One region of the Paenibacillus sp. JSM ZJ436 genome, then DNA from elsewhere that is predicted to be linked to it. Evidence: riboswitches for the same ligand, from Rfam matches in the RefSeq annotation. Region 1 holds a riboswitch; the other holds the start of a gene.
The links. Region 1 has a riboswitch for FMN ahead of ribD (bifunctional diaminohydroxyphosphoribosylaminopyrimidine deaminase/5-amino-6-(5-phosphoribosylamino)uracil reductase RibD). Riboswitches for the same ligand answer to the same signal wherever they lie in the genome.

Region 1 (8,636 bases):
GAGCAGGAAAGTGAAATCACTTCGTAGAAATCCTTGTTCAAGTCAGGGAGGAGAGTGAGCAAGCATGAATTTAAACGTAAATATGGAGCATCAGCGCCACGTGCTGATCGTCAGACTGTCAGGGGAGCTGGATCACCACACGGCAGATCTGGTCCGAATGCAGCTGGATGAGGCGATTTCACGGCGGCAGACGGAGCATCTGGTGCTGAGCTTTAAAGAATTGGAGTTTATGGACAGCTCGGGACTCGGTGTAATCCTGGGTCGTTACAAGATTATAAAGCAAAAGGGCGGAAAAATGGCGGTATGCGATGTGAAGCCGGCGGTGTACCGCCTGCTGGAAATGTCGGGCCTGTTTAAGATTATGCCGATCTATGAAGACGAGGTTACTGCACTTTCGGGTTTGGAGGTTGTGTCATGAGTGAAGCACAAGCACAGCATAATTTCATGACGCTTGAATTCGCGGCAAAATCAGAGAATGAAGGCTTTGCCCGGGTCGCCGTGGCCGCCTTTATCTCTCAGCTGGATCCAACCATGGATGAGCTGAGTGACCTGAAGACCGTCGTGTCCGAGGCCGTGACCAACTGCATTATTCATGGCTATGACAGTGATCCTCAGGGTAAAGTGCGGATTCAAGCGTCCATTGACGGGGACGTCATCACATTGATTATTGAGGACCGGGGTCAGGGAATCGAGGATCTGGAGATGGCGAAGCAGCCGCTGTATACCTCCAAGCCGGAGCTGGAAAGATCAGGCATGGGCTTTACGATCATGGAAAATTTCATGGATGAATTCGATGTTGTCAGTGAGCCGGGATCCGGCACCGCGATCAAAATGAAAAAAAGGATTGAATCCAAGAAAGCTTTGTATAATTAGGGGTTGGACACATGGATGCCGATGTGAAGAAAGCTTCGCAGACTTATTTGGACGACGCTGAGGTTAAACGTTTGATCGCACTTAGCCAAAGCGGAGATAATGTGGCCCGGGATACACTGGTGAATTGTAACATTCGTCTGGTCTGGTCGGTGGTGCAGCGCTTTATGAACCGCGGATATGAGCCGGAGGATTTGTTTCAGATCGGCTGTATCGGACTGCTGAAATCTGTGGACAAATTTGATCTCAGCTATGACGTGAAATTCTCAACCTATGCTGTACCGATGATTATCGGCGAGATTCAGCGCTTTCTCCGTGATGACGGGACGCTGAAGGTCAGCCGCTCGCTGAAGGAAATGGCGAACAAGGTGCGCAAGAAGAGGGACGAGCTCTCCAAGCATCTTGACCGTCTCCCGACCGTGAAGGAGGTCGCTGAGGAGCTGGGCGTCACCCCGGAGGAGGTTGTGTTTGCACAAGAGGCGAACAAGCCTCCCACCTCGATTCATGAAACCGTGTTTGAGAACGACGGAGATCCCATTACCTTAATGGATCAGATCGCCGACGAATCTCAGGAACGGTGGTTTGACAAGCTGGCTCTCAATGAGGCCATTGAAGGACTCTCCGAACGGGAGCGGCTGATTGTCTACTTGCGGTATTACCGCGACCAGACTCAGTCGGAGGTAGCCTCGCGGCTGGGAATTTCCCAGGTGCAGGTTTCCAGGCTGGAGAAAAAAATTCTTCAAAACATCAAAAATCAGATTGCCCAGTAGCGAAAGGGCCGTCACTCCAGATGCAGGGTCTGGCAGTGGCGGTCCTTTTTGCGATACAAGCCTGGCTTGAACTGGAAAAGCTTCAAAGAGTAGAACCGACTTGAATTTCCCATACTAAAAGCAATTTAGCAGTGAAGGAGTGTTTTTGGATGAACAGGAATCCCGCTCCGACCATATTTGTTCAGCTTCGCAGCCGAATTTCACTTCCGCGCAGCCAGCCTATTATGCTGGGTCAGGTTGCTTTTCTCATCTGTGACCGCGAATGGGAGGAGCCGCTTCGTAATCTGGTGATCGCTGTGCCCAAGGAGAAGGAAGGCAATCGCCTGCTACTGGATCTTATTCAGATCATCCCGAAGATTCTGATGCTGATCCCTGGTGCCCGCATCGAGCCGATGGGACATAATCATACGCTGATTGAGCTGACGGGAAGAGAGGCCAAGCCGTCCTGGATCTGGTTTCCACTCGTCTGGCTGCTGCTGTTCTTCGGCTCCGCGCTGACGATTATGAACTTCCACGCGGATGTGAACATGCTGGAGGTGCAGGTCCGGATTGTGGAGATGGTCACCGGGGAGCGGGATGAGCATCCGTATCTGTTTCAGACGGCATATTCGCTCGGGATCGGCTTCGGGATGACCGTTTTTTTTAACCATCTGTTCAAGAAAAAATGGAATGAAGAGCCGACCCCGCTGGAAGTGGAAATGTTTCTGTATCAAGAAAATCTCGACCAGTTTGTCGTAGCCGAGGAATATCGCAGCCGCACAACGCATATTGGGCCTTCGTCAGGGAGACGGCGGTAATGCTCAAGCTTCATGATGCACTGTCTATTCTGCTTGGCGTTGCCGGCGGCGTCGCCGTGGGCGGCGGAGTGATCGCCCTGATCATCGTGCTGGATATTATTCCGAGACTGGCTCAGTTAACGCGCACCTATCACCGGGTTCACTGGTACGAGGGTGCACTGATCGGCGGCTCGCTGATCGGAACACTGGCGGATTTCTGGCATTGGAGTATTCCGCTGGGACGGGTTACCAGCACTTTGATCGGATTATGGTGCGGCATCTTTATCGGACTGCTGGCTGCGGCGCTGACGGAGGTGCTGAATGTCCTGCCGATTCTCGCCAAAAGGCTGAAGATGACAGGGTATTTATTCGGCCTGCTCATGGCGATGGTAGCCGGAAAGGTCGCAGGCTCACTGTTTGACTGGTTTATTTACAGGCCTTAGCCCATCCCCATCAAGGAGGAGAATGACTATGGAAGAAATGGAAGACAAATCGACCGGATTCGGCAGAGAAGAGGTTCCCCCGGTTCCGCCAAGCGTCATGAAAGAAATGAAGGAGAAGGCCCATCTGGAAAAAAGAGATGCCGAAACCTCGGCCAATACAGAGGAATCGGTAGAATACTGGCTGGGAAAGGATGAAATCCCCGTCAGGCTGAAGGATTTAAAGAGCGCTCTGGAGGATATTGTCGGTCTGAACCGCTCTTTTGACATCGTGCTGCGGGAAATGGTCATCGGAGGCCGAAGCACCGCGATCCTGTTCGTCAATGGCCTGATTAACAGTGACGTGACGACATTGATCCTGAACCGGCTGACCCTGCTGGACACCGGGGATTTAAAGTCTCACCCGGTCCAAGCGATCAAGAACCAGTATATTCCGTTCGTTCAGGTAGCTGACACGCTGAAGCTGAGCGAGGCGATCAACGAGGCTTTGGTAGGCCAAAGTGCCATCTTTATAGAAGGCGAGAACCGGGCGATTATCCTGGATACCCGCAGCTATCCGTCGCGTAGTCCGGCAGAGCCGGAGGTGGAGCGTGTCGTCCGCGGAGCGCGCGACGGCTTCACCGAAACCCTGCTCACGAACATCAACCTGATCCGCAGGCGGGTGCGTGACCCGGGACTGAACTGTGAGATTATGAAGGTCGGACGGCGGACACAGACGGATGTTGCCATTGTTTTTGTGGATGATATCGTCGATCAGGTTCAGGTGGAAGCCATCCGCGACAAGATTAACAAGCTGGACCTGGAAGGACTTCCGCTGGCGGACAAGCAGCTGGAGGAGGCCATCGTCAACCGCGGCTGGCATCCCTATCCGCTCGTCAGGTACTCGGAAAGACCCGATGTAGTTGCCTCTCATTTGCTGGAGGGACGGGTCGTGGTTATGGTGGATACATCGCCCAGCGTGATGATCATGCCGACCACGTTCTTTGATTTATGTCAACATGCGGAAGAGAACCGGCAGACGCCGTTTATGGGAACGTATTTGCGCTGGATTCGCTTTGGCGGAATACTGGCCTCCATGTTTCTGCTCCCGCTCTGGATGCTGCTGGTCGTCCATCCCGAGCTCAAGCCGCCTTTTCTCGAGATTCTCGGTCCGCAGGAGAATGCAAAGCTGCCGATCATTATGCAGTTTCTGATCATTGAGTTTGGTGTGGATCTGCTGCGGCTGGCCGCGGTGCATACACCGACGCCGCTGGCCTCAGCCATGGGCCTGATTGCTGCCATCCTGATTGGAGACATTGCGGTCAAAACCGGATTCTTCGTCAATGAGGTTATTCTGTATATGGCTGTGGCCGCGATCGGAATGTTTGCGACACCGAGTTATGAGCTGGGGCTTGCCAACCGTGCTGTCCGTTTGGTGCTGCTGATTGCGGTGGCGTTGTTCGGTGTAAAGGGCTTTGTCGCGGGGACGACGCTGCTCATTGTGCTGTTGACTACACATCGCTCGTATAACTCCTCCTACCTGTGGCCGTTTATTCCTTTTAGTGCAAAGGCTATGGGCGAGGTATTGCTCCGCAAGCCACTGCTGTATTCCAGAAAACGCCCGTCCATCAACAAAACGAGGGACAACAGCAAGATGGGTCCTGAGATGAAGCCGGGCAATCAAACTTAATCAATACAAACGTTCTGTGTAATAATCCATTTCTTTTTGAGGGTCTTGTCTGCTATACTGTGTAGAATTACTCGATTACCCATTTTTAAAATATTGATCGGAGGAATTGCAGGCATGTTTCTACACGGTACTAGCACAATCAATGAGAATGGACATCTTGAAATCGGGGGCTGTGACACTTCAGAGCTTAAAGCCCAGTATGGCACCCCTCTTTATATTGTGGATGAGCAAGCGGTCAGAGACCGGGCAAGAGAATATATCGAAGCTTTTAAGGCGTCTGGCTTGAAATTCCAGGTGGCATATGCCAGCAAGGCGTTCTGCGTTATGGCGATGTGCCGTCTGGCAGAAGAGGAAGGCATGTCCCTGGATGTTGTATCCGACGGCGAGCTGTACACAGCGCTGCAGGCGGGCTTCCCGGCAGAGCGTATTCACTTCCATGGCAACAACAAGACGATCGAAGAGATCGAGATGGCGCTGGACGCCAAGATCGGCTGCTTTGTTGTCGACAATGAAGTGGAGCTGCACATGCTTCAGGCGATTGCCGCTGAGAAGCAGGTTCAGGTTAAAATTTTGCTGCGCGTAACCCCAGGCGTTGAGGCTCACACACATGAATATATCTCGACCGGCCAGACAGACTCCAAGTTCGGCTTTGATATTGGTAACGGCTCTGCCTTCACGGCTGTGAAGCTGGCTTCGCAGCAAGACAATCTGGAGCTGCTGGGGCTGCATTCCCATATCGGCTCCCAGATTTTTGAGGTCGAAGGCTTCCAGATGGCAGTTCAGCGTGTGGCTGAATTTGCGGCTTCGGTAAAGGAACAGCTGGGCGTAACCTTTACTGTCGTCAACCTGGGCGGCGGCTTCGGTATCCGCTACGTGGAAGGCGATACTCCGTTGCAGGTGTCCCAATATGTGAAGGCCATTACCGATGCGGTGAAGAATCACTTTGCAGGTATCGCCGAAGAGCTGCCTGAAATCTGGGTCGAGCCAGGCCGCAGTATCGTAGGCGACGCAGGTACAACACTGTACACGGTTGGCACGAGCAAGGACATTCCAGGGGTTCGGAAATATGTAGCCGTAGACGGCGGCATGACAGACAACCCGCGTCCGGCTCTGTACGAATCCCGTTATGAAGCCATTCTCGCGAACCGCGCGAACGATAAGGTGGAAGAGACGGTATCCATCGCCGGTAAGTGCTGTGAGAGTGGAGATATGCTAATCTGGGATCTGGATCTGCCGAAGGTGGAGTCCGGTGATCTGCTGGCTGTAGCCTGCACAGGTGCTTATAACTATTCCATGGCCAGTAACTACAACCGGATCCGTAAGCCGGCGGTCGTATTCGTGAAGGACGGCCAAAGTGATCTTGTGGTCCGCCGCGAAAGCCTGGAGGACATCGTTCACCTGGACGTGGTGCCTGAGCGCATCAGCAAGGAAAGTGTCCTGAAGTAATTAGTATAACCAATGCATTTCTGGGATAAAGGAGGCCCCTAAGGCGCAGGCCAAGCCGGGCCTCCTTTCCTTTGGGAGAATTATACGATACAATGGACAACGTGAGTCTTTGAGAGCAGTGCTGAGGCCGCTTGATGAGCGGCTATCATACCGTAAAGGGACGTGATTGGAATGAAAAAAGGAACCATCGAACTCGAAAACGGCGGCATGGTGGAAATTGATTTTCTGCCGGAGGAAGCGCCAAACACAGTAGCAAACTTTGAGAAGCTGGCGAACAGCGGCTTTTATAACGGACTGAGCTTTCACCGTGTAATTCCGGGCTTTGTGGCTCAAGGCGGCTGCCCTGTAGGCAACGGTACGGGCGGTCCTGGCTACACCATTAACTGTGAAACAGCTACCAACACTACGAAGCATGAGACGGGTGTACTGTCCATGGCACACGCGGGACGCAACACCGGCGGCAGCCAGTTCTTCATCGTCTATTCCCCGCAGCCTCACCTGGACGGCGTGCACACTGTTTTTGGTAAAGTAACCAGCGGTATGGAGCATGTTAACAATGTGAAGCCTGGCGACAAGATGAAGGAAGTCAAGGTTTGGGAAGCGTAGAAATAATATAGCAAGGAAGCAGCCCTCTCAGGCAGTATGTGTCTGAGAGGGTTTTTTTTGGGCTGATCCTTGCTAAGCGCTTTTCGCCTCATTGTTGCTTTATTAATTTTAAATATGGTAACATGACTTCATAGGTAGTAAAGTATAGCTGAATATCATATCCTTCGGGGCAGGGTGAAATTCCCTACCGGCGGTGATGGACGGAGAGTGCACGCTGTGCAGATGTCTCTTCGAACTCAGTCCGTGACCCGTCTCTACTTCGTAGAGCCGGTGGACCTGGTGCAAATCCGGGACCGACAGTATAGTCTGGATGGGAGAAGGAGAAGAGCGCATAGCACTTTATTTGTGCTGTGCCTCACTGAGAAATCATTGCTTTCCTGTGTGTCAAATTTCACAAAGATAACGATACAAGACTTGCCGGAGGGCATGATTGCCTTTCTCTGCTTTTCTTTGCGTTGCTTTGAGCTGTTTGTCACCGGAATGATTTTTGGTGTACTCCCAATAAACATGCCCTGAGCTGGATAAACCCCAGACTCAGGGCTTTTTCTGTTCTTAAAGTATCATTTTGTAACAAGCTAGATCATTTCAAAGTGGGTGAATGGGCAATGCAAGTGATGAACGATGAATACTATATGGCTCTTGCCCTGGATTTGGCAGACAAAGCGCAGGGACAGACCGGAATCAACCCTGTCGTGGGCTGTGTTGTCGTGAATCAAGGCCGGCTGGCTGGTGTAGGTACTCATCTGGAGCGAGGAACGCCTCATGCCGAGGTGCATGCGCTCAATATGGCAGGGGGGCTTGCTGCAGGCAGTACGGTCTACGTTACACTGGAGCCGTGCAGCCATTATGGCAAGACGCCGCCTTGCAGTGAACGTCTGATTGCCGAAGGTGTTTCCCGCGTGGTGATAGCGATGCAGGATCCGAATCCTCAGGTCGCAGGACGAGGAATCCAGATGCTTCAGGCAGCAGGGATTCAGGTGGAGACGGGCGTCCTGGAGGCGCGCGCCGTGAGCTTGAATGAGGCTTTTATCAAATATATTACAACCGGTATGCCTTATGTGACCTTAAAGACAGCGAGCACCCTGGACGGCAAGATCGCTTCCAAGACCGGCGACAGCAAATGGATCTCAAATGCTGCATCCCGGACCAGAGTGCATACGCTAAGGCACCGGCATCAAGGAATTATGGTGGGCGTATCCACCGTGATTGCCGACAATCCGCAGCTGACCACCCGTCTGCCCGTGCCGGGCATTCATCCTATTCGGATTGTGGTGGACTCGAAGCTGCGAATTCCGATGGACAGCAAGCTGCTCCAGGATGGAATCTCACAAGTGCTGATTCTGACAACCGAGCAGAGTGATGAGGACAAAGCCAAGGCCCTGCAAGAGCTGGGGGCCGAGATCATTTACTGCGGAGCGGGACCGCGTGTCGATATGACATCAGCAATGAAGCAGCTAGGACAGCGAGAAATAGCCTCTATTCTGCTGGAGGGCGGGGGCACGCTGAACGGCTCGATGCTGGAGGAGGAGCTGGTAGACCGGATCATTCTGTTTATTGCCCCTAAAATTGCGGGAGGCCTGGGAGCACCCTCCAGCTTCATGTTTGGAGGCGTCGAGCAGATGAGCGAGGCGGTCGTCCTGGAGGATCTAAGCATGGAGCAGCTGGAGGATAATATTATGATTTCCGGCAAGCCGGTGTGGAGAAGGGAACTCCTTGACGGACAGGAAAAGAACAGCGATAAGGAGGGTTGATCCATGTTTACAGGCCTTATTGAGGAGATTGGAGAAATGCGGCGCATTGGCCGGAACGGTGAGGCTATGGTGCTTGCTATATCGGCTTCCCGGATTATGGATGATCTGAAGCTCGGCGACAGTGTTGCCGTAAATGGCGTCTGTCTGACAGCGACCTCCATAGAGAATGGGTTATTTACAGTGGATGTTATGCCGCAGACTTACCGCCATACGAATCTGCGAGTACTGCAGGCCGGCAGTAAAGTGAACCTGGAGCGGGCAATGGCTGCGGGAAGCCGTTTCGGCGGACATATTGTTCAGGGTCATGT
Region 2 (8,636 bases), on a different contig from region 1:
TTTCCTTCAGCGCTTGCAGCAGCGCCGACTCTGTCTTGACATCCAGCGCACTGGTACTGTCATCCAGGATGAGAATCGCCGGCTTGCGGACCAGTGCCCGGGCAATCGACAAGCGCTGCTTCTGACCGCCGGAGAGGTTCACGCCCCGCTGTCCCAGCATCGTGTCATATCTCTTCGGCAGGCGAAGAATCGTCTCATGAATCTGGGCTTGCTTCGCCGCCTCCATAATGTCCTCCAGACTGGCATCCTGACGTCCCCAGGCGATATTATCCCTCACGGTACCGGAAAATAACAGCACCTCCTGCGGCACATAGCCAATGCTGGCGCGAAGGCTGTCCGGCGCGTAGCTATGGGCTGCCTGTCCGTCAATCAGCACCGCGCCCTTATGCTCCTGATAGAGCTGCGGAATGAGCTGGACGAGCGAGGATTTGCCGGCTCCGGTAGCTCCCATAATCGCAATCCGCTCCCCCGGTGCCGCGCGGAAGGAGATCTCCTCCAGCACCGTAATATCGCTGCCCGGGTAGCTGAAGCCTACGTGATTGAATTCAACGTCGCCCGCGATAACCGGAATATCAGGCTGCTTGGACAATCCAGTGCGGACTCCATCTTGCTTCCCAGAACCCTGCAAGGAAGCATCCTCTGTCTCCAGTACTTCCTGGATCCGGAGCGCGGAGGCTCTTGCCCGGGATAGTACCATTACCAGCCCTGACAGCATCGACATCGCCCCGATACAGCGGAGAGAGTAATTGAGCACGGCGACGACCTCCCCGATGGACGCATTGCCGGTCATAATGTCACGCCGCCCGAACCAGAGCACCGCGATAATTGCGGTATTCATCACGATCAGAATGAACGGCATTGTCCGTTCAGTCATGCGCAGTGTGGATACGGTGCGCTGCATCAGCTGCTCTGAAGAGGAGGCGAACCGGCGAATTTCATGTCCCATGCGCACGAAGACGCGGATGAGCCGAATGCCGGTCAGATTCTCCTGAATGACGCCGTTCACGGTATCCAGACGCTGCTGAACCCGCCTGAAGGAAACCGCGGCTTTCTTCATCACCCAGGCGATAAAGATCGATAGCATCGGCACCGTCAACGCCAGCCACAATCCGAGCTGAACATCAATGACCAGTGCCATAATAATGCTTCCCGAGACGACGAGCGGAACGCGGGTCATAAACCGCAGTCCCATGAACACCGTATCCTGAATCTGTGTTACATCGCCGGTCAGCCGGGTGATCAGGGAGGAGGTGGCGAACTTGTTAAACACTGCGTACGAGAAAGACTGCACCTTGTCGTACAGCCTGTCACGCATGTCATACCCCAGCCCCTGACTTGCATGTGCAGCGAAAAAAGAGCTCGCGATACCGGCAGCAAACGCGATTACCGCGGTTGACGCCAGCACCGCCAGCCAAGTCCAGACAACGGTCAAATTCTTCTCCTGAATGCCTTCATCAATGATCTTGGAGATGATCAGCGGCTGCGACAGCTCGACGGCAAGCTCGATGATCATCATGAGCAGTGCCGCCAGGGCAGCCACCCGATGCTTGTTCAAAAACGTAAAAACGATACCCATGTCCATTCCTCCGCCGCGGGAGTCCTTCTATTGAGTTGTTCTCTATGTATTGGAAGGCTCCGATGATATCTACTGACTGCTTCTCCACTTCCGTACAAAGCCGGGCTCCCTGCCGATGAGCAGGAGCCCGGCTTTGTAGATCATATGTCTATTATAACGTATTTCAGCCTGCGGATGTTCGCCGCTCCAAACTTCTTCTGCTGCTCCGGAATGCTCCACATGTCCTACGCCGCTTCGGCATGCTTAATGCTGCTTCTGCTTCTCCCGCTTCTCCTCCTGCTCATACCGGTCCCGGTGCTCCTCCTTCATCCTGATATAATCAGGATCACTCTTCGCTTCAAACCATTTCTTCTTAAAAATCGCCGCCGCTTCCGCCTTGATCTTGTCGTTCTGGTAAGGCAGAATGGCCCCGTCCTCCTTGGAATATTTCCGTCCGCCTTTATGGTTCGTGTATCTGCGGGCCCTTGTATAGCCCATCTGCAGAAATTTTCTGGCCATATCCATACCGACGAAATCGCCTTCATCTTTATAATTCAGAAACATTTCGTATATCTTTTCCGAGGATTGCCTTGCGATCTCCGGGGTCTTGAACCGCCAGTGGGGCAAAATCTCACCCTTGTACGGCTCGACGAGCAGGACCCCCTGCTCTCCCCGTCCGACCGTGTACAGCTCCGGCTGCTGACGAAGGTCCAGCTGCTTGTAATCCAGGGAGTAATCAAATTCCTTCATCTTCCTCACTCCTTCGGGATTGTTGTACCTTATCTTTACCCGAAAAAGCCGCCCGGATAACGAGGAGCACCGGCATGTGCCGCGGCTTCTCGTTATCCGGGCGGAGAGACGGCAGATCTCAGCATATATAAAAAAGACGGCCAGAGTCTCTCTGCGCCGCCTTGCCGTTAGTCTGCTGCTGTCCTTACCCTGCCGCTTCCGCCGCAATGCCATCTCCCTTAGCATGTACGTCCGGGAGGGTCCGCATGACCCGGTTCCGGCCGGCCTGCTTCGCCTCATAAAGTGCAATATCGCTCAGCTTGTACAGCTTGTCGATGGACATCCTATCCTTCATATGCACCGTGACCACTCCGATACTGAGCGTAAACGGAATTCCAGAACCATGCCGGGAATCCTCGGCTGCCTGCCGGATCGCCTCGGCTACCACATCAGAGGCTCGCTCGTCGGCAAAGGGCAGCAGCACCACGAACTCATCACCGCCATAGCGTCCCAGCAGATCTCCCGGCTCCAGTGCTGCCTGAACCAGACCGGCATACTCCTGCAGCACCCGATCGCCCATATCATGGCCATAGGTGTCGTTAATGTCCTTAAATTCATCTACATCCATGAGCATAAAGGAAACCGGTGCCCCTTTCCTGCGGCATTGCTCCAGCGCCAGCCGCGCTTCAGTGATGAAGGTTCTGCGGTTGCGCACACCGGTCAGATCATCATAGCTGGCCAGCCGCAGCAGCTCGGCATCCGCTCGCTCCTTGGACAGCAGCACAAAGCTGGTGTTTCCCATAAATAAGAGCAGAAACAGAAGCAGGAAGGCGAGCGGCTGGAACACATTCGGCTCATACAGCGACGTCGGCCCTTCTGTTGTCAAAGTCACGATGCCCCTTACGAAGGTGCCTCCTGCGATCAGGATGCTCGTGAAGGCGGTGATCTTCATTAAGAGAGAAGCACGAGCGCGGCGCAGCATCTTGACTGCTGGCAGTATAAAATACAGGGACAGCCCGAAGGAGGCAGCAACGATCCGGTATTTCTCCATGCCCGTCCCCAGTGCAACCGAATAAAACAGTATCAGGCACCCGGCGGTCAGCATGATATACATAGCCCGGGTACGCCGGTCGAAAGCATCCACCAGCCGCAGCAGCGCTGCCGCTTCGCATGCAGCTGCCATGAACAACAGCGTGTTAGCCGCATATACCGTCAGGAGGTCAGGGGCTTCATTGCGAAACATGGCAAGCATCCATCCGCCTGCCTGCAGCATCTTTGCCGCATAAAAAGCATTAACCGCCCGGTCCCTGTCATGCCCCCGGCGGTATGCCCAAATTAACAATATGGTAAACACATGCCCTGTGACGAGGCAGATGAATACAGTGTTCATATCCAGATTCAGATTCATATGCATCAATCCAGTCATTACGAGATTCAGTCTTTCGATTAAATTCGATAGCTGCAGCGCCAATTCCTCTTTTAAATTACATTTTTTTCAATGAAAATCGACAAAAAAGACTGCAGGGCACAGATCTGAAATCTTGCAGATGCAGTCTTGTTAAGATTGGCAAGCGCACAACCCCATAGGATGCTGCTTCAGGCGCTGGCCTGCCTATAGGGTGCCGGCTGCTGCTCGGCTGCCGCAGCGTGATTTGATTGCCTGGAGAGCAGATACAGACTCAGCCAGATGAGCACGAAGCCCAGCGTTTGTGCAAGGGTGATGGTTTCCTGGAAGACCATCCAGTTGATTAGCACACCGACCATTGGAAAGCTCAGCTCGGCAAGGGTCGCAGCGGACGCTTTCGTTGTCGTCAGGCCCTTGTAATAGATCATCAGGCTCAGCAGTCCCGCCAGCAGCGCCTGGCCCGACAGATTCAGTATGACAGCTGCACCTTCCGCCGTTCCGGCTGCCGGAAGATTCCAGGCTGCGCCCTCGCTCCAGGAAATCATGGAAAGCAGTGGAAGCGCCAGCACGAACCTGAGCGAGGTTACGGTTTCGTATTTGATCTTGCCGACCATCATCCGCCCCATGACCGTGGAGCCGCCCCACAGAGCAGCGGCTCCCAGAGACATCAGGCTCCCGGCCTGAAGATATTGTCCCCAATTCCCGCCCGGAAGCGACAGGCCGAAGGTCAGCATATAGGTTCCAGCAAGCGCAATGCCCAGCAGCCAGCCAAAATGGCGCGGCAGCCGCTCCTTCAGCAGCAGGCTGGCGAGAATGATGGCAAACAGCGGCTGAAGCTTTTGCAGCAGCAGCACAGCATTCAGATTGCCGCTCGACAACCCCGCCGTAAACAGAATGGTGGCAAGCGCCGAGCCGCCCCAAGAAATGAACAATAGCGCCCCCGCATGCTTCCAGCTCAAAGAGAGCAGCTCTGCCCGGTTACGCCAGAGAATGGGCACCGCGATCAGCGAGATGAGCAGATGCTCCAGCATCACAATCTGCGCCGAGGTCATGTAGTTCAATAACGTCACCCGAAACAAGGGGTTAATCCCCCAGAGCGCGGCTCCCAGAGCGACGAGCCAGAAGCCTCCTCCTGCGTGAAGCCGAGAGTAATTCCTTCCATCTGCATGGAGATTGGAGTTGGTGCCTGCACGTGCCATCATTAACTTCTCCTATCCTCGAATACGGAGTCTTACCGCAAGAAAGCCCCCGGCTGTCCATTCCATCCTGGAATCGAGAGTTCGGGGGCTGACCAAACAAGCCTGCTCACGCCGTTCAAAAAACCGCGCAGCACACCTGTTATTGATCTTCTCCCATCCGGACTTTACCGTCGGCCCTGGAGTTCCACCAGGTCAGTCGCTGTATAAACCATACAGCGAGTCGCGGGCTTATACATGAATGCCTTAAGAGATTCATGCCATCACCGCCGGTCAGGAATTTCACCCTACCCCGAAGATCCATATTCAAATTTGTATTTGTAATATCATCTATACCATCTGATTATACACCAGTTTATAATAAGTTACTATACTTTTGTATGTTTAGAATGCACTTTCGCTGTTTTCCCGCCATTCGTTAAGGAAGCAGCCCCGGCTGTGTCAGACCGGGGCTGCTATTTCATGACCAGATTCAGTTCTTGGACTCCAGTGTCTCCAGATACTCTGAAATCTGATTCGGCTTCTTGGCATACTTGCTGTGCAGATGTGCCAGCTTCACGCCATTTTGATACACGAGCAGGCTTGGAATGCCGCGCACTTCATTATGGCTCGCCACATCCTCCAGCTGCTCCACATCCAGGGCATAAAACTCCTTGTCGGGATGCTTGCTTACGATGTCAGGCATAAATTTGTCCAGCGTCTTGCAATCCGGACACCAGGTGGCGTCATATTTAATGACCGTCAGCCCTTCGCGGTTAATCAGATCCTCATATTGCTGCTTGCTTTGAATTCGATCCATGCTCTGCATCCTCCTTCAGCTCATCGTCTAACCTCTCCGGCCGGTTTCGGCACATGAGATGTATTATATCATAACCGGCAGCGGTGCGCCGGATTAAAGGGTGATGATCTGGTAGTCGGCAGCAACCAGCTCGGCGATGCTTGGATGTCCGTCGCGCTCGCCCATGGAGGCCAGACCGGACTGCTTCACATCCTCATTTACGCCAAATGCGTCCTCTCCCTTTTGGGGGTAAGATTATATATTTAATTTGTTCTTCAATACTTCTTTGCTTTGAAGACCAACCATTTTATCCACAAGCTCTCCATCTTTAAAAAGAAGCAGTGTCGGAATACTCATAATTTCGTATTTGGACGCAAGCTCCGGCTCCTGATCGACATTCACCTTCGCAATGGTAGCCTGATCCAGCTCCGTGGACAGCTCCTCAATGATTGGAATCTGGATTTTGCACGGTCCGCACCAAGGTGCCCAGAAGTCAACCAGTGTGACCCCCTGATCAATTTGCTCTTGAAACGTGGATTGCGTTAAAGTAACGGCTCCCATGTTGTTCACTCCTTTTCTGTAAGTTGAACTCATTGTAGACCATCTCCTCTCTCTAGTTCTGTAATGTAACTTACAAAAGAAAAGAAACCTATAAAAAGTTATAGGTTTCTCCGGATGTCGCATGCTTATTTGCTTTTGCAGCCTAGCTCCAGACAGCTTCTTGACCCCGCTTGGTATACCGCAATGCTCTTGCGGCCCGTCTCCAGCATGCCGTCCCTAACCAGCTCATTCAGCACAACCGTGACGGCCTCGCGCGTGGCGCCGATCATATTCGCGATCTCCTGGTGCGTCAGGGCGAGATCGATTTTGACCGGGTCTTCCTTGCCGATGCCGAACTTTTCGGACAGCTTCAGAAGCAGGTGCAGCACCCGTTCCCGCAAATCGCCAAATGCCAGCTTCTCCAGCATCTCATCCCGCTCCCGAAGGAGGGTGCTGAATTCAGCCAGCAGCTTCATAGCCAGCTCCGGCCTTTTGGATAAGAAGGCCTCAAACTGCTCGCGTGGAATAGAACAGATCATCGTCTCTTCCAATGTTTCTATATAAATGCCGCCGGTTCCGAACGAGAAGGTGTCGATCTCGCCGAACATATTGCCCTTGCCCAGAATGCCTGCCGTGAACTGCTTGCCTTCGAGGCTGATCTTGTAAAGCCGAAGCTTGCCCTGCTTAATGAAAAACAGCCCGTCGCGGTTCGTATCCGGCGTCTGGATCAATGTGCCCTTAGGCAGCGCATCAAAATGAGTCATCGGCGCGATCTGGTCCAGCTCCTGCAAATCCTGCTCAGCCAGCGCCTCAAAAATGCTGACCTTTGATAAATACCATAACTTGTTATCCATCTCCCGCCTCCTCTTGTTTCGTGGATTTCATTTGTCAGGCTGGCATTCGCTGAATCATATCCATGCCGCAGCCTCCTTTGCTTTATCAATGTAAGTTTATTCCCTCACAGTCTCCAGATGCTTCATAAATGCGCTGGCGGCCAGAGACCGCGCTCCCCCCTTGCGGACAGCGATGCCGATCTCGCGGTCCGGCAGCGGCAGAGCGGTGTTCAGCATGAGCAGCTTGCCCTGCTGAATGCGTTTCTCGGCGAAGCTTCTTGGCAGGAAGGCCGCTCCGTAGCCCCGCTCTGCGAACTCAGCCAGCATATCCAGGCTGTTCAGTTCGAAATCCCCTTGTATCTCTACGCCCTGCGATAGAAACCATCCCTCAATAAAAGAACGGGTGGAGCTGCCAGAGGATAACAGCAGCAGCGGCAGCTCCGCAAGCCTTGCGGCAGACAGCGGCTCCCCTGCCCCCGCCCATGTCCGAAAGCTCTCGCCCACGACGACACAATAAGGCAAGGTCTCATAGCTCCAGCTGGTGATCTCCTCATCCTTTACCGGCAGATGGACAAAGCCCAGATCCAGCGTCCCGTCCTTCAATTTTTGCACAACCGCTCCTGTGCTTTCCTGCACCAGCTGAATGCGGATGCCGGGGTAATGATTGTGGAAGCTGTCCAGCAGCGGAATGAGCAGCTCTTTAATCATCGCTCCATTGGCTCCGATGCGCAGCTGGCCTTCTTTATATTCCCGCAGCTTCGAAAGCTCCTTCTCGGCGGACTCCAGCTCTGCGAAACTTTTTTGCACCCGAATGTACAGCACTTCTCCCTCCGGCGTCAGCCGCACCCCTTTAGACAATCGCTCAAACAGCTTCACTCCGAGCGATGTCTCCAGCTGCTTGATGGCATAACTCACCGAGGGCTGCGTCAGATGCAGCTGCTCGGCCGCTTTGGTTAAATTAAGCGACTCTGCCGCCGCCAAGAACACCCGGTACCCTTCCATGCTGGTCTTCAGCATTCTGTCATCAACCCTCTCTATGACAAAGCTCAATAATAACAATTTCATTTATTTCAAGTATACCGTTATACTAAGAAAAGAGAAACTTCAAGAACATGGAGGCATGGTTATGGCAGGCAGTACATTTGGAGAACGATTCAAGATGACCACCTTCGGCGAATCCCATGGTGATTCTGTCGGAGTTATTGTAGAAGGCGTTACGCCGGGCGTGGAGCTCGACGAGTCTTACATTCAGGTACAGATGGACCGGAGAAGACCGGGTCAGTCCTCAGTGACCACCCCACGTAAGGAATATGACAAGATCCGGATCGTATCCGGGATCTTCGAAGGCAAGACTACAGGCACACCGCTGTGCATTTTGTTGAACAATACGGATATGCGTCCGTCCAGCTATGATGATATCAAGAATATGTACAGACCCGGACATGCCGACTGGACCTATGAGAAAAAATACGGGATTCGCGACTACCGCGGCAGCGGCAGAGCCTCAGGCCGTGAAACAGCAGGACGTGTGGCCGCAGGTGCCGTAGCCCGCAAGCTGCTGGAGCTGAAAGGCGTTGGTGTGCTGGCGTATACCACCCAG

Region 2: another riboswitch for FMN. It lies ahead of ACH6EH_RS14085 (DMT family transporter); the one in region 1 lies ahead of ribD (bifunctional diaminohydroxyphosphoribosylaminopyrimidine deaminase/5-amino-6-(5-phosphoribosylamino)uracil reductase RibD).

The regions. Positions count from the first base shown of each region.
Region 1 covers NZ_JBISEO010000001.1:62,274-70,909, forward strand. Annotated here, with positions in the region: gene spoIIAA (anti-sigma F factor antagonist) at 65-418, shown strand; gene spoIIAB (anti-sigma F factor) at 415-873, shown strand; gene sigF (RNA polymerase sporulation sigma factor SigF) at 885-1,640, shown strand; gene ACH6EH_RS00360 (stage V sporulation protein AA) at 1,790-2,437, shown strand; gene ACH6EH_RS00365 (stage V sporulation protein AB) at 2,437-2,859, shown strand; gene ACH6EH_RS00370 (spore germination protein) at 2,897-4,525, shown strand; gene lysA (diaminopimelate decarboxylase) at 4,640-5,971, shown strand; gene ACH6EH_RS00380 (peptidylprolyl isomerase) at 6,143-6,577, shown strand; FMN riboswitch at 6,734-6,903, shown strand; gene ribD (bifunctional diaminohydroxyphosphoribosylaminopyrimidine deaminase/5-amino-6-(5-phosphoribosylamino)uracil reductase RibD) at 7,183-8,328, shown strand; gene ribE (riboflavin synthase) at 8,332-8,636, shown strand, end outside.
Region 2 covers NZ_JBISEO010000010.1:137,083-145,718, forward strand. Annotated here, with positions in the region: gene ACH6EH_RS14070 (ABC transporter ATP-binding protein) at 1-1,576, opposite strand, end outside; gene ACH6EH_RS14075 (DUF4385 domain-containing protein) at 1,820-2,305, opposite strand; gene ACH6EH_RS14080 (GGDEF domain-containing protein) at 2,490-3,692, opposite strand; gene ACH6EH_RS14085 (DMT family transporter) at 3,881-4,888, opposite strand; FMN riboswitch at 5,030-5,189, opposite strand; gene ACH6EH_RS14090 (thioredoxin family protein) at 5,358-5,684, opposite strand; gene trxA (thioredoxin) at 5,919-6,224, opposite strand; gene ACH6EH_RS14100 (Crp/Fnr family transcriptional regulator) at 6,350-7,057, opposite strand; gene ACH6EH_RS14105 (LysR family transcriptional regulator) at 7,154-8,053, opposite strand; gene aroC (chorismate synthase) at 8,163-8,636, shown strand, end outside.